DNA from 4 places in the Methylobacterium indicum genome. Region 1 is predicted to be linked to each of the others. Evidence: riboswitches for the same ligand, from Rfam matches in the RefSeq annotation. Region 1 holds a riboswitch; each other region holds the start of a gene.
What was found. Region 1 has a riboswitch for cobalamin ahead of miv_RS06575 (TonB-dependent receptor). Riboswitches for the same ligand answer to the same signal wherever they lie in the genome.

Region 1 (4,204 bases):
TCGTAGCCGTGGCGGTCGTTCCAGACCTTGGTGGCGACGAAGATGTCTTCCCGGTTCAACCCGGAGGCCGCGATGGCGCGGCCGACCCCGGCCTCGTTGCCGTAGACCGCCGCGGTGTCGATCGAGCGGTAGCCGGCCTCCAGCGCCGCCCCGACGATCGCCGGCGCCTCCTCGTTCTCGAGCCGCCACACCCCGAAGCCGAGCTGGGGGATGCGCTTCCCGTCGTTCAGGGTCAGGACGGCGTCGGACATGGGAACACTCTCGGCGGGGCCTAACAGGGGCTCGCGCCCCTGCAGGGGTGCGAGCCCCTGATCTGGGTCGGGGCCCGCCGAAGTCGAGCCGGAGGCCTGGCGCGTCCCGCCTACTTCACCAGCGGGCAGCCGCCGTCGGCCATCGGCCGGAAGGCCTGGTCGCCCGGCACGGTGTCGAGGAGCTTGTAGTAGTCGTACGGACCCTTGCTCTCGGCCGGGCTCTTCACCTCGTACAGGAAGACGTCGTGCACGGCGCGGCCGTCCTGGCGAACCGTGACGGTGCCGAAGAGCGGATCGGTGATCGGCTTCTCGCGCATCGCCGCCACGACCTTCTCGCCCTCGATCGTGCCGGTGTCGCGCACCGCCCGGAGGTAGGCCAGGGTCGAGGAATAGACGCCGGCATGGTTCTCGGTCGGCATCCGGCCGTTCATCCGCTCGGCGAAGCGCTTGGCGAAGGCGCGGGTGCCGTCGGTGCGGTCCCAGTAGAAGGCGCTGGCGAGCTGGAGCCCCTGCGCCGCCTTGAGGCCCAGCGCATGGGTGTCGGAGAGCTGCACGAACAGCGCGGCGAGCCGCATCTGCGGCATCACGCCGAACTCCGCCGCCTGCTTGACGGCGTTGATCATGTCGGCGCCGGTATCGGCGAGCGCCAGCACCTGCGCGCCCGAGCCCTGGGCCGAGAGCAGCGGCGAGGCGAAGTCGCCGGCATTGAGCGGGTGCTTGCTCGAGCCCTTCACGGTCCCGCCGGCGGCCTTGAGCGCCACGGTCGCGTCGCGCTCCAGCGCGTGGCCGAGCGCGTAATCGACGGTGACGAAGTACCACGACTTGCCGCCGCGCGCGGCGATGGCCCGCGCGGTGGCGGAGCCCTGCGCCCAGGTGTCGGAGACCCATTGCACGGTGGTCGGCGCGCAGGCCTTGCCGGTGAGGTCGGAGGTCAGCGCGCTGGAGGCCAGCGCCACCCGGTGCCGCTCGCGCATCAGGTTCGAGACCGCCAGCGCCACCGCCGAGTTCGGCAGGTCGACGATGGTCGAGACGCCCTCCTGGTCGAGCCAGCGCCGGGCGGTGGCCAGCCCGATATCGGGCTTGTTCTGGTGATCGGCCGAGACGACCTCGACCTTCAGCTCGCCGGCCTCCTTCGAAAAATCTTCGACGGCGAGCTGCGCCGCCGTGACCGAGCCGGTACCGGCCTGGTCGGCGAAGGGCCCGCTCATGTCGCTGAGCACGCCGATCTTGATCGGCGCCTTGGCGTCCTGCGCCAGGGCGGAGGTGCCCGCGGAGGTGCCCAGAGCCAGCGACAGGGCGAGGCCGGCGAGACCGGCGGCCCGAGAGCGGAACGACATCGAGGGATCCTCCCAGGGAGTTTCTTGTCAGAGCTTATTCGCGGCCCGCGCGGGCCGTTCGGGCTTCTGTATGTCAGGGGTGCGGGGCGGCGTCGATGCGGGATCGCGCGGCGTGGTTGAGAAAGCTGAGGGGTGCATCGGCAGGGTCCGTCGCGCCGTTCGCGTTCGCATCTCGCGGGGTCGGAGACGGTTGCTCCTTCGTTGCCGAATGGCTAAGCTCGCCGCCGACGGTTCCCTCCGGGGATCAAAAGGGAACGCGGTGAGGGCTCGCCCGAGGCCGCGGCTGCCCCCGCAACTGTAAGCGGCGAGCTTTCCATCACGAACGTCACTGGGAACCAGCAACGGTCCCTGGGAAGACGATGGACGGCGAGGACCCGTGAGCCAGGAGACCTGCCGTCAGCCGTGGTCACACGCGAGCACGTCGGGCGGGGTGTCCCGATGGGTGTCGAGGCGCAGGCGAAGAGCCTGCGTCGCGCCGTCGTTCGCGGTGACGTGCCACAGCCGCGTCACGTCCCGCATGTCCTCCGCCCTCCTTCCGTCACCCGCCGGTTCGGTGCACGGCCCGCGTGCCGTCCCATTACGGCGGCGGCGCGGAAGGACGAAATGTGACTATATAACGTTACATTTTCGATGGGCTCGGATAGGGACGAGGCGCACGCCTGCCCCGGAACTCCGCATGTCCCCCCGTCGCGTCTCCCACCTCGTCCCCGTCGCCGCCCTCGCCGCTCCGCTGCTGGGCGCAATCCCCGCACTGGCCGACGAACTCCCGCTCGATGCCATCGACGTCGCCGGCCGCCGGAGCCGCGAGGTGGCGGCTCCCGGCCTCAACCTCGCGACGCCGGCGCGTTCCGGCAGCCGCCTCGGCCTCACCCCGCTCGAGACCCCGGCGAGCCTCGACGTCATCGGCGGCGAGACGATCCGGGCCCGGGGCCAGAACACCGTCGAGGAGGCGGTGACCCAGAACGCCGTCGGCATCACCAGCGTCGCCGGGCCCGGCAACGGCAACCTGTCCTTCGCCAGCCGCGGCTTCGTCGGGCCGAGCTCGGTGCAGCAGCTCTACGACGGCACCCGGCTCTATGTCGGGGTCGGCACCGTGACCTTCCCGTTCGACACCTGGTCGGCGGAGCGGATCGAGGTTTTGCGCGGGCCCGCCTCGGTGCTCTACGGCGAGGGCGCGATCGGCGGCATCATCAACGTGGTGCCGAAGAAGCCGGTCTTCGCCGCGATCGGCGAGGCGCGGGCGGCAATCGGCTCGGACGGCGTGGGGCGGCTCGCCCTCGACAGCGGCGGCCCGGTCGGCGAGGACCTGGCCTACCGGATCAACCTCAGCGGCAACCGGGCCGACGGCTGGGTCAAGCCCGACGGCGATTTCCGCAACCTCGCCCTCTCGGCGGCGATGACCTGGCGGGTGACGCCCGACCTGACCGTCAGCCTCTCGCACGATCTCGGCTACAACGAGCCGACCCGCTACTGGGGCTCGCCGCTCGTCGGCAACCGGGTGCCCGACCGGCTGCGTTTCACCAACTACAACATCCGGGATTCGCAGATCGCCTGGTTCGACAACTGGACGCAGCTGCGCACCGAGTGGAACCCCACCGCCGACATCACGGTGCGCAACACCGCCTACCGGCTCTCGACCGAGCGGCACTGGCGCGACGTCGAGCAGTACACCTACCAGCCGGCGACCGGCCTGATCGGCCGCAGCGACTACATCGAGATCTTCCACCACGAGGAGCAGATCGGGAACCGGCTCGACGCGACGTTCCGGGGCAGCCTGTTCGGCTTCAAGACCAGCACCGTCGTCGGCTTCGACGTCAACCACATCGCGTTCCGGCGCGACAGCAATGCGCCGTTCGGCGGCGAGAGCGCGGTCGACCCGTTCAACCCGGTCCCCGGCTCCTTCATCAACGTAGCGGGCACCCGCACCGACATCGTGTCGCGCACCCGCCAGGCCTCGGTCTTCGCCGAGAACCGGCTCGAATTCTCGCCCCAGCTCGCCCTGGTGACGGGGGTGCGCTACGACGCACCGACGGTGGCGGTGAACCGGCCGCTCGCAGGGGCCGCGTTCGAAAAGACCTTCGACTCGACGAGTTTCCGGGTCGGCGCCGTCTACACCCCGGTTCCGGATTTCGCGCTCTACGCGCAATACGCCACCGCCGCCGACCCGCTCGGCAGCCTGATCACCACCAGCGTGCCGCAATCGCAGTTCCGGCTCGCCACCGGCGAGCAGGTCGAGGCCGGCGCGAAGGGCCTGTTCGACGATGGCCGCGGCGAGTGGACGGTGGCGGCCTACCACATCGCCAAGGACAACCTGCTCTCGCCGATCCCCGGCCGGCCGACCGAGGTGGCGCAGGTCGGCAGCCAGTCCTCCCGCGGCGTCGAGGTCGCCTTCGCCTACCAGATCTCGGACGCCTGGCGCATCGAGGCCAACACCGCGCTGCTGAAGGCCCGCTACGACACCTTCTCGCAGAACACCGATGCGGGCCTGGTGTCGTTCGCCGGCAAGGTTCCGGTCGACGTGCCCCAGCGCGTCACCAACGTCTGGCTCGCCTACGCCTTCGCGCCGGGCTGGGTGGCGCGGGTCGGCGTCAACGATGTCGGGCCGGTGTTCAGCGA
Region 2 (4,204 bases), 1.9 Mb from region 1:
GGATGGGCGAGGTCGGCGGGCCTGGACCTTGGGGGGAAAGCCTCAACCGCCGACACGTCGCAGCGGTTGAGAAATGACGAGCACTCCGCCGCTTAAGGCTGCGGCGCGGGATAGAGTCCGGTCGGGAGGGCGCTGGTCATGGCCGAGCCTGTAGCTCCCGCCGGCCGGCGCCGTCAATCGGGCTCTGCCCCGTTAGAACTCGATACCCTCCTGCGCCTTCACACCGGCCGTGAAGTGATGCTTGACGAGGGTCATCTCGGTCACGAGATCGGCGGCGGCGATCAGCTCCGGCTTGGCGTTGCGGCCCGTCACCACGACGTGCAGGTCGGGCCGGCGCCGGCTCAGGGCCTCCACCACGTCCGCCAGCGGCAGGTAGTCGTAGCGCAGCGCGATGTTGAGCTCGTCGAGGACGAGGAGCCGGATCGCCGGATCGGCCATCAGCGCCTCGGTCGTCGCCCAGGCGGCGCGGGCGGCGGCCACGTCGCGGTCGCGGTCCTGGGTCTCCCAGGTGAAGCCCTCCCCCATCGTGTGCCACTCGACCTGGTCGGCGAACCGGTCGAGGGCGAACCGCTCGCCGGTCTCCCAGGCGCCCTTGATGTACTGCACCACCCCGACCCGCCAGCCGCGGCCGAGCGCCCGCAGCATCAGCCCGAAGGCCGCCGTCGATTTGCCCTTGCCGGGGCCGGTATGGACGATGAGCAGGCCCTTCTCGATGGTCTTGCCCGCCACTTCGGCGTCCTGGACCGCCTTGCGCTTCTCCATCTTGGCGCGGTGGCGCGCCGCCTCGTCGTCGCTCATTGCGTCTCTCCCTTGATCGTCATGGGCAGGCCCGCCACCACCAGCACCACCCGGTCGGCGAGCGCGCCCAAGCGCTGGTGCAGGCGGCCGGCCTCGTCGCGGAACCGGCGGGCGAGCGCGTTCTCGGGCACGATGCCGAACCCGACCTCGTTCGAGACCAGCACCAGGGGCCCGGGCGCCGCGGCGCAGGCCGCGAGCAGCGCCGCGACCTCGGCGGCGAGGTCGGCCTCCTCGTCCAGCATCGCATTGGTGAGCCAGAGCGTCAGGCAATCGACCAGCACCGGCCGGCCCGGCGGCGCCCGGCGGATCGCCCCGGCGAGATCGCGCGGCGCATCCACGGTCTCCCAGGGCGGCGGTCGGCGGGCGCGGTGCAGGGCGATGCGCTCGCGCATCTCGTCGTCCCACCCCTGCGCCGTCGCGACGTAGAGCCAGGGGCCGGCCCGCGCCGAGACCAGCCCCTCGGCATAGGCGCTCTTGCCCGAGCGGGCGCCACCCAGCACCAGGGTCAGGCGCGGCGCGGCGCGGGTCTCGTCCGGCACGGAACTCTCCTCGGGCGCGGGGGTCGGGTGGAAATCCATCGAATGGGGGGTGTCGGGGGACGGGGCGGCGATTGCAAGCCCGCAGGCGAGCCGCTAGGGTCTTCGCGACGGTGCCTCGGTCACGAGGTGAAAAGGGAACGCGGAAACCGGGATCGTTCCGGCCTGCCGCGGCTGCCCCCGCAACTGTGAGCGGACGATTACGGCCCGCCATCGGCCACTGGAGCGATCCGGGAAGGCGGTGGGCCGGTGTTGAGAGCCCGCGAGCCAGGAGACCTGCCGTCATCCTTTCCTCTCGACGCCGCCGGTGGGGCGGCAGGAGTTTCGTCATGGTCGCGATCACCCGTTCCCTCTCCCCCGCCCTGGTCGGCGAGCGCCTGAGCGCCGTCCTCCTGGCCGCCACCCTCGGCGTCGGTCTGCTGTTCGTCTCCGGCTTCGCGCCCGTGGTCGCCCTGCACAACGCCGCGCACGACTGGCGCCACTCCGCCAACTTCCCCTGCCACTGACCAGGGACTGACCGAACGCGGCTGCGCGGCCTGCGCCCTTCACGGGGTGCGGGCCCGTTTCCCGTTGGTCGTGCAGGGGATCCCATGACGAAACGACTGCTCGCCGCGGCCCTGGTCGCCGGCTTCCTGGCCGCCTGCGTGGCGTCCGTGCTGCAATTCGCCCTCACCTCGCCGCTGATCCTGGCGGCGGAGAAGTACGAAACGGCCGAGACCGCCGGGCCGGCTCTCGCCGGCAGGGCCTTGTCCAACCCGCTGATCGTGCTGGCCCATGCCGGACACGACCAGGCCGGCCACGACCATGGCGGCGAGCCGCAATGGCAGCCCGCCCCCGGCCTGCCGCGCCTCGCCTTCACGGCCCTCGCCACCCTGGTGAGCGGCGTCGGCTACGCCTTGCTGCTCGGCGCCGTCCTGGTCGCGACCGGCCGCACCGTGACGCCGGGCGAAGCGCTCAAGTTCGGCATCGGCGGCTTCCTGGCCGCCGGCCTCGCTCCCGCGATCGGGCTGCCGCCGGAACTGCCCGGCATCGCCGCGGCGGGCCTCGAATCGCGCCAGCTCTGGTGGGTGGCGACCGCCCTCGCCACGGCGGCCGGCCTCTACCTGATCGCGATCCGCCGCGGCCCGGCGGCGATCGGCATCGGCCTCGCCCTCCTCGTCGCGCCGCATGTCTGGGGCGCGCCGCACGGGCCGGAAGAAATCTCCGCCATGCCGCCGGTCTTCGCGGCGCAGTTCGCCGCCCGGTCGCTCGCCATCGGCTTCGCCTTCTGGGCGGTGCTCGGCCTCGCCTTCGGCTGGGCCTGGGGCGCCGTGGCAGGGCGGACGGGGCATCCCGTCCGCAGCGGGGTGGCGGCATGAGTGATCCGGTTGTCCTCTACGTCTGCACCACCTGCCGCGACGCCGCCGATCCGGCCGACGGCCCCCGCGCCGGGGCCCGCCTGCATGACGCGCTGGCCGCAGCGCTGGCCGCCCGGCCCGGCGCGCCGGTCACGATCGAGCCGGTGGAATGCCTCTCGGTCTGCAAGCGGTCCTGCACGGTCGCGGTCGCGAGCCCCGGCCGCTGGACCTACGTCTACGGCGACCTCGACCCGGCGACCTCCGCCGACATCATCCTCGACGGCATCGGCCTCTATGCCGGGACGCCGGACGGAATCGTGCCCTGGCGCGAGCGTCCGCAGGAGTTCCGCAAGGGTGTCGTCGCCCGCATCCCTCCCGCGCCGGTGAACGCATGACCATCCTCAACAAGATCCCCTGCACCATCGTCACGGGCTTCCTCGGCGCCGGCAAGACGACGCTGGTGCGCCACGCGATCGAGCACAACGACGGCCGGCGGCTCGCCATCATCGTCAACGAGTTCGGCGATGTCGGCTTCGACGGGTCCCTGCTCGCCGAATGCGGCATCCCGGGCTGCGACGCCGACGCGGTGGTGGAGTTGCCGAACGGCTGCATCTGCTGCACCGTCGCCGACGACTTCGTGCCGGCGCTCAACACGCTCCTCGACCGGCCGGAGCCGCCGGAGCACATCCTGATCGAGACCTCCGGCCTCGCCCTGCCCAAGCCCCTCGTCCAGGCCTTCAACTGGCCGGCGATCCGCTCGCGGGTGACCGTCGACGGCGTGGTGGCGGTGGTGGACGGCCCGGCGGTGGCCTCGGGCGCCTTCGCGGACGATCCGGAGGCGCTGGCCGCGCAGCGTGCGGCCGATGCCAGCGTCGACCACGAGAACCCGCTGGAGGAGGTCTTCGAGGACCAGCTCCTCTGCGCCGACCTCGTGGTGATGAACAAGTCCGACCTCCTCGACGAGGGCGAGCGGGCGCGCGTCCGCGCCGAGGTCGAGGCGCACCTGCCGCGTGCCGTCAAGCTCGTCGAGACCGCCCACGGGGCGCTGGATCCCCGCGTGCTGCTGGGCCTCAACGCGGCCGCCGAGGACGACCTCGCGGCCCGGCCCTCGCATCACGAGACGGAGGAAGACCACGATCACGACGACTTCGAGAGCGTGGCGATCCCCGTCGCGGCCGCGGGCTCGCCCGAGGACCTCGCCGCCCGCGTCGCCAAGGCGGCCGAGGTCGCCGGCGTGCTGCGCATCAAGGGTTTCTGCGCCGTCGCCGACAAGCCGATGCGCCTCGTCGTCCAGGGCGTGGGCCGCCGCGTCGCGCACCACTACGACCGTCCCTGGCGCCCGGCCGAGCACCGCGACGGCACGCTGGTGGTGATCGGGCTCACGGGCTTCGACAAGGCGGCGGTGACGGCGGCGCTGAAGGGCTGACGGAAACGGTACGCCGGTTCCGGCGTACCGGGTCTCGCAGACTGCGACGGGCCGTCCATGCCGGGAAGAAGCGCGGATCGTCCCCTCTCCCCGTCCGCGGGGAGAGG
Region 3 (4,204 bases), 1.2 Mb from region 1:
GGACCACATGGCCGTCGCGCCAGGCGATCGTCGGCGCCTCGCGCAGCACCGCCCGGCAGCCGGCCAGATCCTCCCGGTCCACGACGCCGCCGAGCGCCGCGATGTCGGCGGCGAGATCGCGGGCGATTCCGCCCTCGTAGAAATCCCGCAGGCCCGCCTCCGCCAGCCGCTCCAGCGTCTCGGCGAGACGCCCGAGCGGCAGGAAGCCCGGCACGCCCTGGTAGGGCGGGACCGGCGGCAGGCCGCCCGGCAGGTAGAGGCGGGCGCTCTCCTCGTAGAGCCGCAGCACGGAGGCCGAGGAGGCGATCTTGAGGGTGGCGAACCAGTCCTGGGCGAGGCCCCGGCGCGCGAGCCGCAGGGCCGGCGCGAGGAGATCCGCCACCGGAGTGCCGGTCCCGAACGCCTCGTGCAGCCGCGCGTAGCCCGCCACCGCGGAGGGGATGCAGAACGAGAGCGGGCCGTGGACGTTGCGGTCGCCCTCGACCTCCGGCCAGGTGAACAGGTCGCGCTTCGTCCGCCCCGTGAGGGGGTAGTCGGCGGCCCGCGTGTTGCGGCTCGAGACCGGCCCGAAATCGACGACCGTGGCCCGGTTCGCGCCGGGCGGCAGCACGAGCGCGAAGCCGATGCCGCCGAGCCCACTGTTCCAGGGCTCGACCGCCGCCAGCGCCAGCGCCGTGGCGACGGCCGCGTCGGCGGCGTTTCCGCCCGCCTGAAGGATCGCGGCCCCGGCCTCGGCGGCCTCGCGGTTCTGGGCGACGACGAGCCCGTGACGGCCCGACGCGCCCGGCTTCTCCAGGATCCAGTTCTGCGTCCGGTAGGGTGCGTGATCGTGGGCCGGCATCCGTCTCCCCAGGCCTGAGCCGCTAACAACGGCAGTGTGGCGGCTCGACCGCGCCGGGCCAAGGGCGAGCACCGCCGAGATCGCGGATCCACCGCTTGACGGATTTGCAACGTTATAACATATCGAAGCGATGGTCGACGTTTCCTCGCTCCGGCGCCTTCCCGTCACGGTCCTGTCCGGCTTCCTCGGAGCCGGCAAGACCACGCTGCTCAATCACATCCTCAACAATCGCGAGGGCCGTCGCGTCGCCGTGATCGTCAACGACATGAGCGAGGTGAACATCGATGCCGATCTCGTCCGCGCCGGCGGCGGCGAGATGTCCCGGACCGAGGAGCGGCTGGTCGAGATGACCAACGGCTGCATCTGCTGCACCCTGCGCGACGATCTCCTGGCCGAGGTGCGCCGCCTCGCCGAGGACGGACGCTTCGACTATCTCCTGATCGAGGGAACCGGCATCGCCGAGCCCCTGCCCATCGCGGCGACTTTCGACTTCCGCGGCGAGGACGGCGCGAGCCTGTCGGATGTCGCGCGGCTCGACACGATGGTGACGGTGGTCGACGCCGTGAACCTGCTGACGGATTACGACTCGCGCGACTTCCTGCGCGACCGCGGCGAGACGGCCGGCGAGGAGGATGCCCGCACCCTGGTCGATCTCCTCGTCGAGCAGATCGAGTTCGCCGACGTCGTGGTGGTCAATAAGGTGGACGACGTCACGGCGGAGGAGCGGGCCCGGGTGATCCGGGTCGTGCGCGGCCTCAATGCCGATGCGCGCATCGTCCCGGCGAGCCATGGCCGCGTCCCCCTGGCGGAGGTGCTGGAGACCGGCCTCTACAGCGAGGAGCGGTCGCAGACCCATCCGCTCTGGTACCGCGAGCTGTTCGACTTCGCCAAGCACGTGCCGGAGACCGAGGAATACGGCATCCGCAGCTTCGTCTTCCGGGCCCGCCGCCCCCTGCATCCGCGCAAGTTCCACGACCTCGTCGCGCGCGGCTTCCCGGGCGTGATCCGGGCCAAGGGTCATTTCTGGATCGCCTCGCGCCCGGACTGGATCGGCGAGCTCTCGATCGCCGGACGGATCACCCGCACCGAGGGGCTCGGCGCCTGGTGGGCCGCGGTGCCCAAGGCGCGCTGGCCCACCAGCGAGGAATTCGCATCCCTGATGCGCCGGCACTGGACCCCGAGCTGGGGCGACCGGCGCCAGGAGATCGTGTTCATCGGCGGCCCCGACATGGACGAGGCGGCGATCCGGGCCGCCCTCGATCCCTGCCTCGTCGGCAGCGTCACGACCGGGCTGACGAAGTCCCAGAAATGGCTCGACGATCCGTTCCCGGTCTGGGGGCAGTGAGCCGAGGGACCTCCGATCGCCGGGCGGCCTTGCCGGGCGGGGCCGAGACGCGAAAGCAAGACGCGCGACTCCGGGCCGGCCCGGGACGGAGACGATCCGTTACACGATCGCAACGGACGAAACCTGTCCGAGCCTGCTCCCTCGGGGGACGTTCCGGGCGGTTGACAGCGGGGTGAACGATCCCCGACGACGGTGACCGGTCAAGGTTCCCGTCATCTCCGGATGGCGGGCTAAGAGGGAATCCGGTGCGGCGCGTCCTCGCGCCCAGGCCGGAGCTGTCCCCGCAACTGTAAGCGGCGAGCCATCCGTCGATCGGGGTCACTGGTGCGCGAGCGCCGGGAAGGCCGGACGGATGGCGGCGACCCGCGAGCCAGGAGACCTGCCCTGACCCTGTTTCGTCTCGTGGGCGGGGAGTCCCGGCGGGTCGCGCGTCCTGCGCTGCCGGTGTCCGGCCGCGCGTGTCTCGCGTCCACGGTCGCCCCCCCACGATCCTCTCTCAAGACGGTTCGGGGAAGGACCATCGGACGTGGAAAACATCTCAGGGCCCCCCGGCGGGCCGCTTCGCGCCGCCGATGCCGAGGGCGGGGTCAATCCGCTCGCCCTCTACGCCTCCGGCATCGACGGCTCCGATTACGTCGCCCGCCTCGCCCCGCTGCTGCGGGCGGCCCTGCCGCGGGTCGGCGACCTCCTCGATGTCGGCGCCGGCGGCGGGCAGCTCGGCGCGGCCCTGCGCGACCCCGGCGCGGCCTGGATCGCGGTCGAGCCGGCGCCGGTCATGCAGGCCCGCCTGCGGGCGCTCGCGCCGCCGCCGGCCCTCGTGCCGGCAGGCTGGCAGGAGGCCGATCTGCCGGACGGATGCGCCGACACGGTGCTCGCCGCCAACATGGCCGGGCCGCTCGCCGAGCCGGTCCCGTTCCTCGCACGCTGCCGCGCCTGGGCGCGCCGCGACGTCGCCTGGGTGGTCCCGGCGCAGGCCGGTCCCCGCGGCCTCTGCCTCGCGGGCTGCCTGCCCCGCGAATGGCACGGCGAGGATGAGACCCCGGGGGTCGAGATCGTCCTGGGGAGCCTGCCCGCCGGCGACCGACCGGCGATCGTCGCCCGGGTCGACTGGACCTTCCGGGCGACCGTACCGAGCGTGCCGGGCATCGCCGCCCATCTCGCCGACCGGCTCGGGTGGCTGGCCGGCGACGCGCGCCGTGCCGCCCTGTCCGACCATCTCTCGCCCCAGGCCGAGGCGGTTCCCGGCGGCCACCGCCTCAGCGTGCCGCGCAGCTCGGCCGTTCTCGTATGGAGGAAGGCGTCGTGATGTCCCGTCGTTTCCGGGCGGTCGCGCTGGCTTTCGGTTGCGCGCTGCCGGCGCCGGCCGTCGCACAGGACCGGGCCGACCTCCGCCTCGACGAGATCGTCGTCACGGCGACCGGCCGGCCGGAGCCGCGCTCCGCGATCGCCGGCACCGTGCAGGTCATCGACCACACGACGATCGAGAACTCCACGGGGAAGTCCGTCACCGACGTCCTGGCCGAGAATGCCGTTGGCTTCTTCTCGGAATGGACCCCGGGCCAGACCTCGATCAACATCCGGGGCGGGGCCACGGACGGCCAGGGCAAGGATTTCCGCAGCCAGGTCCTGGTCCTGATGAACGGCCGGCGCGCCGGCACCGCCAACCTCTCCAAGCTCTCGATCGCCGATGTCGAGCGCATCGAGATCGTGCGCGGTCCCTCCTCGGTGATCTACGGCAGCCAGAATATCGGCGGCGTGATCAACATCATCCTGAAGACCGGGCGGACCGCGCCCGGGACCCTGGTCGAGGGGATCGGCGGCGTCTGGGGCCTCGCCCAGGGCCGGGCCCAGACCGGCGGCGTGGTCGGGCCGTTCGACTATTATCTCGGCGTCTCGGGCGGCAAGCGCGACGATTACGTCGCCGGTTCCGGCGACCGCATGGCCAACACCCAGTGGAACCGCATGGGGATCGCCGGGGCTCTGGGCCTCCAGATCGACCCGAACCAGCGCGTCGAATT
Region 4 (4,204 bases), 760 kb from region 1:
AAGGCGCCGCCGAAGAGGTCGAGCTTGGTGCCGACCTCGTAGCCGAGGCCGGTCTCCGGCGCGAACGGGCCGTTGAACGACGAGGCCGCGGCGTCCGGCCCGATATTCGGCCGGAAGCTCGTGCCGACATTGGCGTAGAGCGACAGCTCCGGCAGCGGCTGGTAGACGAGGCCGGCGCGGGGCGTGGCGGCAAAGTAGGTCTGGTCGTTCCGGACCCCGGTGGTGCGCTCGCGGAACGCCTGCTCGAAGAAATCGAACCGCACGCCGACCATCGCCTTCCACTCGGGCGACAGCGCGATCTGGTCCTGGGCGTAGAGCGCGGTGTTGGTGACCTGCTCGAAGCCGTTGGTCTGGCGCGTGTAGTTCGGAAGCGGCCGGCCGTAGACCGGGGCGTAGATGTCGAGCGAATACGGGTTCTGGCGGGTATTGGAGCGGATCTGCTGGTAGGTGCCGTCGGTGCTCTCGCGCTCGAAGCCGAGCAGCAAAGTATGGCCGATCCCGGCGGTGTCGAAGCGCCCGACCAGTTCGGCCTGGCCGAGCGCGATGTCGGCGCGGTAGTTGCGGTAGTTGCGGTCGCGCAGGACGGTGCGGTTGTCGGCGGCGATGCCCCGCACCTCGACCGCCTCGCCGGTGAGCGAGTTGGAGTTGAGATAGGTGGCAAGCCGCATCTGCCAGTCGGCGTCGAAGCGGTGGTCGACCCGGATCTGCATCGAGTCGTTGGTCTGGTAGATGCTCTGGCCCGGCTCGCCGAGGAAGCGCGAGATCGGCAGGAAGCCGAGCCGGTTGTCGATCGCGATGACGCCGCGGTCGAACACCGTGCGGTTGCGCAGGAACTCGGTCTCGACCGTCACTTTCGTGTCGGGCGTGATCTGCCAGCTCACGACGGGAGCGACGAACAGCCGGTCGCCGTCGACGAAATCGCGGAAGCTGTTCTGGCGCCCGGCCGCGAGGTTGAAGCGGTAGAGGAGCGTGCCGTCCTCGTTGAGCGCACCGCCGGAATCGACCGTGCCGCGGACCTCCTCGAACGAGCCCCACAGCCCGCCCATCTCGACGAAGCGTTCGCGCGTCGGCTGCTTGGTGATGATGTTGACGAGGCCGCCCGGGTCGCTGCGCCCGAACAGGCCGCCGCCGGGACCCTTCAGCACCTCGATCCGCTCGACGTTCTGGGTGTCGGGCGGCGGCGGGAAGCCGCGGTTGAGCGGGAATCCGTTCTTGTACAGTTCCGAGGTGGTCACGCCCCGGATGGCGTAGCTGAAGATAGTCAGCCCGCCGAAATTGTTCTGCAGGGCGACGCCCGGCGTGTAGGTCAGGACCCGATCGACGCGGGTGGCGGCGAGATCGGTGATGACCTCCCGCGGCGCCACGGTGACGACCTGCGGCACGTCGCGCTGGGGCGTGTCGGTCTTGGTGCTGCTGACCGCCCGGTCGGCCCGGAAGCCCGCACTCGGACCGATGAGGCCGATCGTGCCGGCGGCGGTGCTCGCGGGTATCGGCCGGCCCGGCGCCGGGGCGGCCCCCTCCACCACCACCTCGTCGAGGGCGATGCTCTCCTGGGCGCCCGCCGGCTGTGCCGCGAGGCCGAATGCCATCGCGCCCGCCAGGGCGGCGCCGGGATGACGACGGCGGGAGCGTGCGGGGGTGGGGAGACGCGAACGGGTTCTCACGAAACACACTCGAAGTTGCCGTGCCGTACGGTTCGAGCGAGCGACGGGCCCTGCCCCGCACCTGTCGCGCGGCAGCCGGATCCGGGCGCTCCCCCGGGCCGCACCGCCCGCAGGACGTGACCGCGCCGAAACGCGGCGCGTACCGAAGGCAGGTCTCCTGGCTCGCGGATCGTCGCTCCCGCCTGGCCTTCCCGGTGCAGCGCACCAGTGACCGTCGGCGGCGGGATCTCTCCGCTCACAGTTGCGGGGGCAGCCTCGGCATCGCTCGCGACGAGCTCACCGAGTTCCCTCTTAGCCCGCGGGCATGACGCCCGGGGAACCTTGGCGGCAACAGCCATGCCATGACAGTCCGGCGGCAGCAATATGCCAGATGCGAATTGTAATAACGTTGCGCGCTTTGTGTCCGTGGAAACACACGGGGTTGCGCGCCGTCGGGGTCAGGGCTGGTCGGTCTGTCGCAGGTAGGAGGCCGTGGCCGGGTGGAGCCACTCCGCCGGGACGGCGGCCGCGAGGTCCCGGGGATCGCTCGGCCGCTCGTTCGGCAGGCGCCGGGCGAGCGCCGGCTTCGCCTTGTCGATCGCCGCGACGAGACGGGCGACGGCCGCCGGATCGAGGCCGGGCTTGCCCAGGACGAAGCTCCAGGACCCCACCGTGTCGATCGCCTCGGTCTGGCCCGGGAAGGTGGCGGGCGGCACGGTCATGCGGCGCAGGGACGGGCTCGCGGCCAGGATCGCCGGAATCGCGCCGGCCGGCGGACCGAGGAAGCGGGCCCCGCCCGGGGCTTGCGCGACCGCCCGGAAGCCCGGCCAGCCGGTGCCGCCGCCGAACAGCGCCGCGGCGCGCCCGTCGCGGAGCATCGCCGGGCCGTCTCCGGCATGGTCGAGGAGGATCGGGCGGATGTCCTGCTCCGGGTCGAGCCCGGCGCCGCGCAGGATGGTGCGGGCCATGGCGGTGAGGCCGGAGCTGCGGGTCCCGAGCGCCACCGGCCGGCCGCGCAGATCGGTAAAGGCCGTGACCGGCCCGTCCGCCGGCACCACGAACAGGCCGGGCGCCGCGTAGACCGGGGCGACCACGGCGATCGCCGGCGCGGCACCCTGCCCGGCCAGGGCCTCGTAGGCGTACTCGCCCTGGACGAGGCCGAGATCGACCTGCCCGCTCCGCAGGAGGTCGAGGTTCTCGGTCGAGCCCTTGCTCGCCCGCAGATCGAGGGTGATGTCCGGGTTCACCTCCCGGATCGCCGCCGCCAGCGCCTCGCCATAGGCCGGAAACCCGCCACCCGGCGTGGCGGTCGCGAGGACGAGATGCAGGTTTTCGCCGGCCCGATGCTTCTCGGCGAGAGGTTCCTCGGCATGAGCGGGCGGGCCGGCGAGGCCGAGCAGGGCCAGGACCGCGATCACGCGACCTCGCGACGGGCGCCTCGACCTCCGGGCGGCGCGGCGATGCTCACTCATCCGAGACCTCGTCCCACGCCCCGGAGATCGGCGGCGTCGAGACGAGTCATAGATCCCTCACCAACCGCCGACCAACCGATTCGGTGCCCGGCGCGACGGCTGTCCTCAGGCGCTGAGCCGGCGCGTCGTGAACGGATCGGCGGCCACGAGGTTGCGGGTCATGGCCTCCTGCTCGGCATCAAGGATCGCCTGGGCGATGCGGCTCACGAGGTCGCAGCTCGCGGCCTCGAGGGCGGCATCGTCGCCCGCCCGCGCGGCCACGGCGATCGCGGAGCCTTCCTGCATGACGATCGAGCGGGCGGTGCGGATCGCATCCGCGACGGCTTCGTAGGGGCGGGGCATCGGCCAACTCCACGGGTTGACGGACAGCGCCGCACGGCTGCCGTCGGGTCATCGAAACCCCGAGGCCTGGGAAAGTGTTCCAGGGTGCGGCGTCCCGGCCCGCCGCCCCGGACGATCGCCGCGCGGTGGCGGCCGCCTGAAGCTCCCAGCCGGGCGTCCCGGGTCACGAATGACCCATCGCCGCCAGCGTCGCACCGTCGCTGCCGATATCGTCCGGGCCGGTCATCCCGAGCAGCTCGATCAGCCGGCCGCGCGCCCGGCTCACCCGGCTCTTGATCGTCCCGACCGCGACGCCGCAGATCTCGGCCGCCTCCTCGTAGGTGAAGTTCTGGGCGCCCACCAGCACCAGCGCCTCGCGCTGGCTCGCCGGCAGGGTGCTCAGGGCCGCCTGGAAGGCCGACAGCTCGACCCGCGCCTCCTGGTCCGGCAGCGCCGTGAGGCGGCCGGCCATCACCCCGTCGGCATCCTCGACCTCGCGACGGCGCTTGCGCTGCTCGGAATAAAAGAGGTTGCGCAGGATGGTGAACAGCCAGGCATAGAGGTTGGTGCCGGGGGTGAAGCTGTCGGCCTTGGTCCAGGCCCGCACCAGGGTGTCCTGCACCAGGTCGTCGCTGCGGTCGAGGTCGCGGGTCAGCGAGAACGCGAAGGCGCGCAGGGCGGGGATCGCGCCGAGCAGGAGCGCGCGCATCTCGGGATCGACCTGTGTCATCGCGGATGTCATCGCGCGTCCTCCTGGCCGGTGGGCTC

Region 2: linked by a shared signal. The riboswitch ahead of miv_RS15460 (CbtB domain-containing protein) and the one ahead of miv_RS06575 (TonB-dependent receptor) in region 1 are both predicted to bind cobalamin.
Region 3: linked by a shared signal. The riboswitch ahead of miv_RS12065 (methyltransferase domain-containing protein) and the one ahead of miv_RS06575 (TonB-dependent receptor) in region 1 are both predicted to bind cobalamin.
Region 4: linked by a shared signal. The riboswitch ahead of miv_RS10090 (TonB-dependent siderophore receptor) and the one ahead of miv_RS06575 (TonB-dependent receptor) in region 1 are both predicted to bind cobalamin.

Annotation. Positions count from the first base shown of each region.
Region 1 covers NZ_AP024145.1:1,413,968-1,418,171, forward strand. Annotated here, with positions in the region: gene miv_RS06565 (aldo/keto reductase) at 1-251, opposite strand, end outside; gene miv_RS06570 (ABC transporter substrate-binding protein) at 362-1,588, opposite strand; cobalamin riboswitch at 1,800-2,000, shown strand; gene miv_RS33685 (hypothetical protein) at 1,985-2,107, opposite strand; gene miv_RS06575 (TonB-dependent receptor) at 2,265-4,204, shown strand, end outside.
Region 2 covers NZ_AP024145.1:3,305,069-3,309,272, forward strand. Annotated here, with positions in the region: gene cobO (cob(I)yrinic acid a,c-diamide adenosyltransferase) at 193-798, opposite strand; gene cobU (bifunctional adenosylcobinamide kinase/adenosylcobinamide-phosphate guanylyltransferase) at 795-1,307, opposite strand; cobalamin riboswitch at 1,429-1,632, shown strand; gene miv_RS15460 (CbtB domain-containing protein) at 1,664-1,840, shown strand; gene miv_RS15465 (CbtA family protein) at 1,925-2,692, shown strand; gene miv_RS15470 (DUF1636 family protein) at 2,689-3,066, shown strand; gene cobW (cobalamin biosynthesis protein CobW) at 3,063-4,097, shown strand.
Region 3 covers NZ_AP024145.1:2,565,654-2,569,857, reverse strand. Annotated here, with positions in the region: gene miv_RS12075 (gamma-glutamyltransferase) at 1-841, opposite strand, end outside; gene miv_RS12070 (GTP-binding protein) at 972-2,186, shown strand; cobalamin riboswitch at 2,373-2,587, shown strand; gene miv_RS12065 (methyltransferase domain-containing protein) at 2,713-3,492, shown strand; gene miv_RS12060 (TonB-dependent receptor) at 3,492-4,204, shown strand, end outside.
Region 4 covers NZ_AP024145.1:2,170,873-2,175,076, reverse strand. Annotated here, with positions in the region: gene miv_RS10090 (TonB-dependent siderophore receptor) at 1-1,589, opposite strand, end outside; cobalamin riboswitch at 1,795-2,003, opposite strand; gene miv_RS10085 (TAXI family TRAP transporter solute-binding subunit) at 2,102-3,061, opposite strand; gene miv_RS10080 (hypothetical protein) at 3,221-3,457, opposite strand; gene miv_RS10075 (sigma-70 family RNA polymerase sigma factor) at 3,621-4,166, opposite strand; gene miv_RS10070 (NepR family anti-sigma factor) at 4,175-4,204, opposite strand, start outside.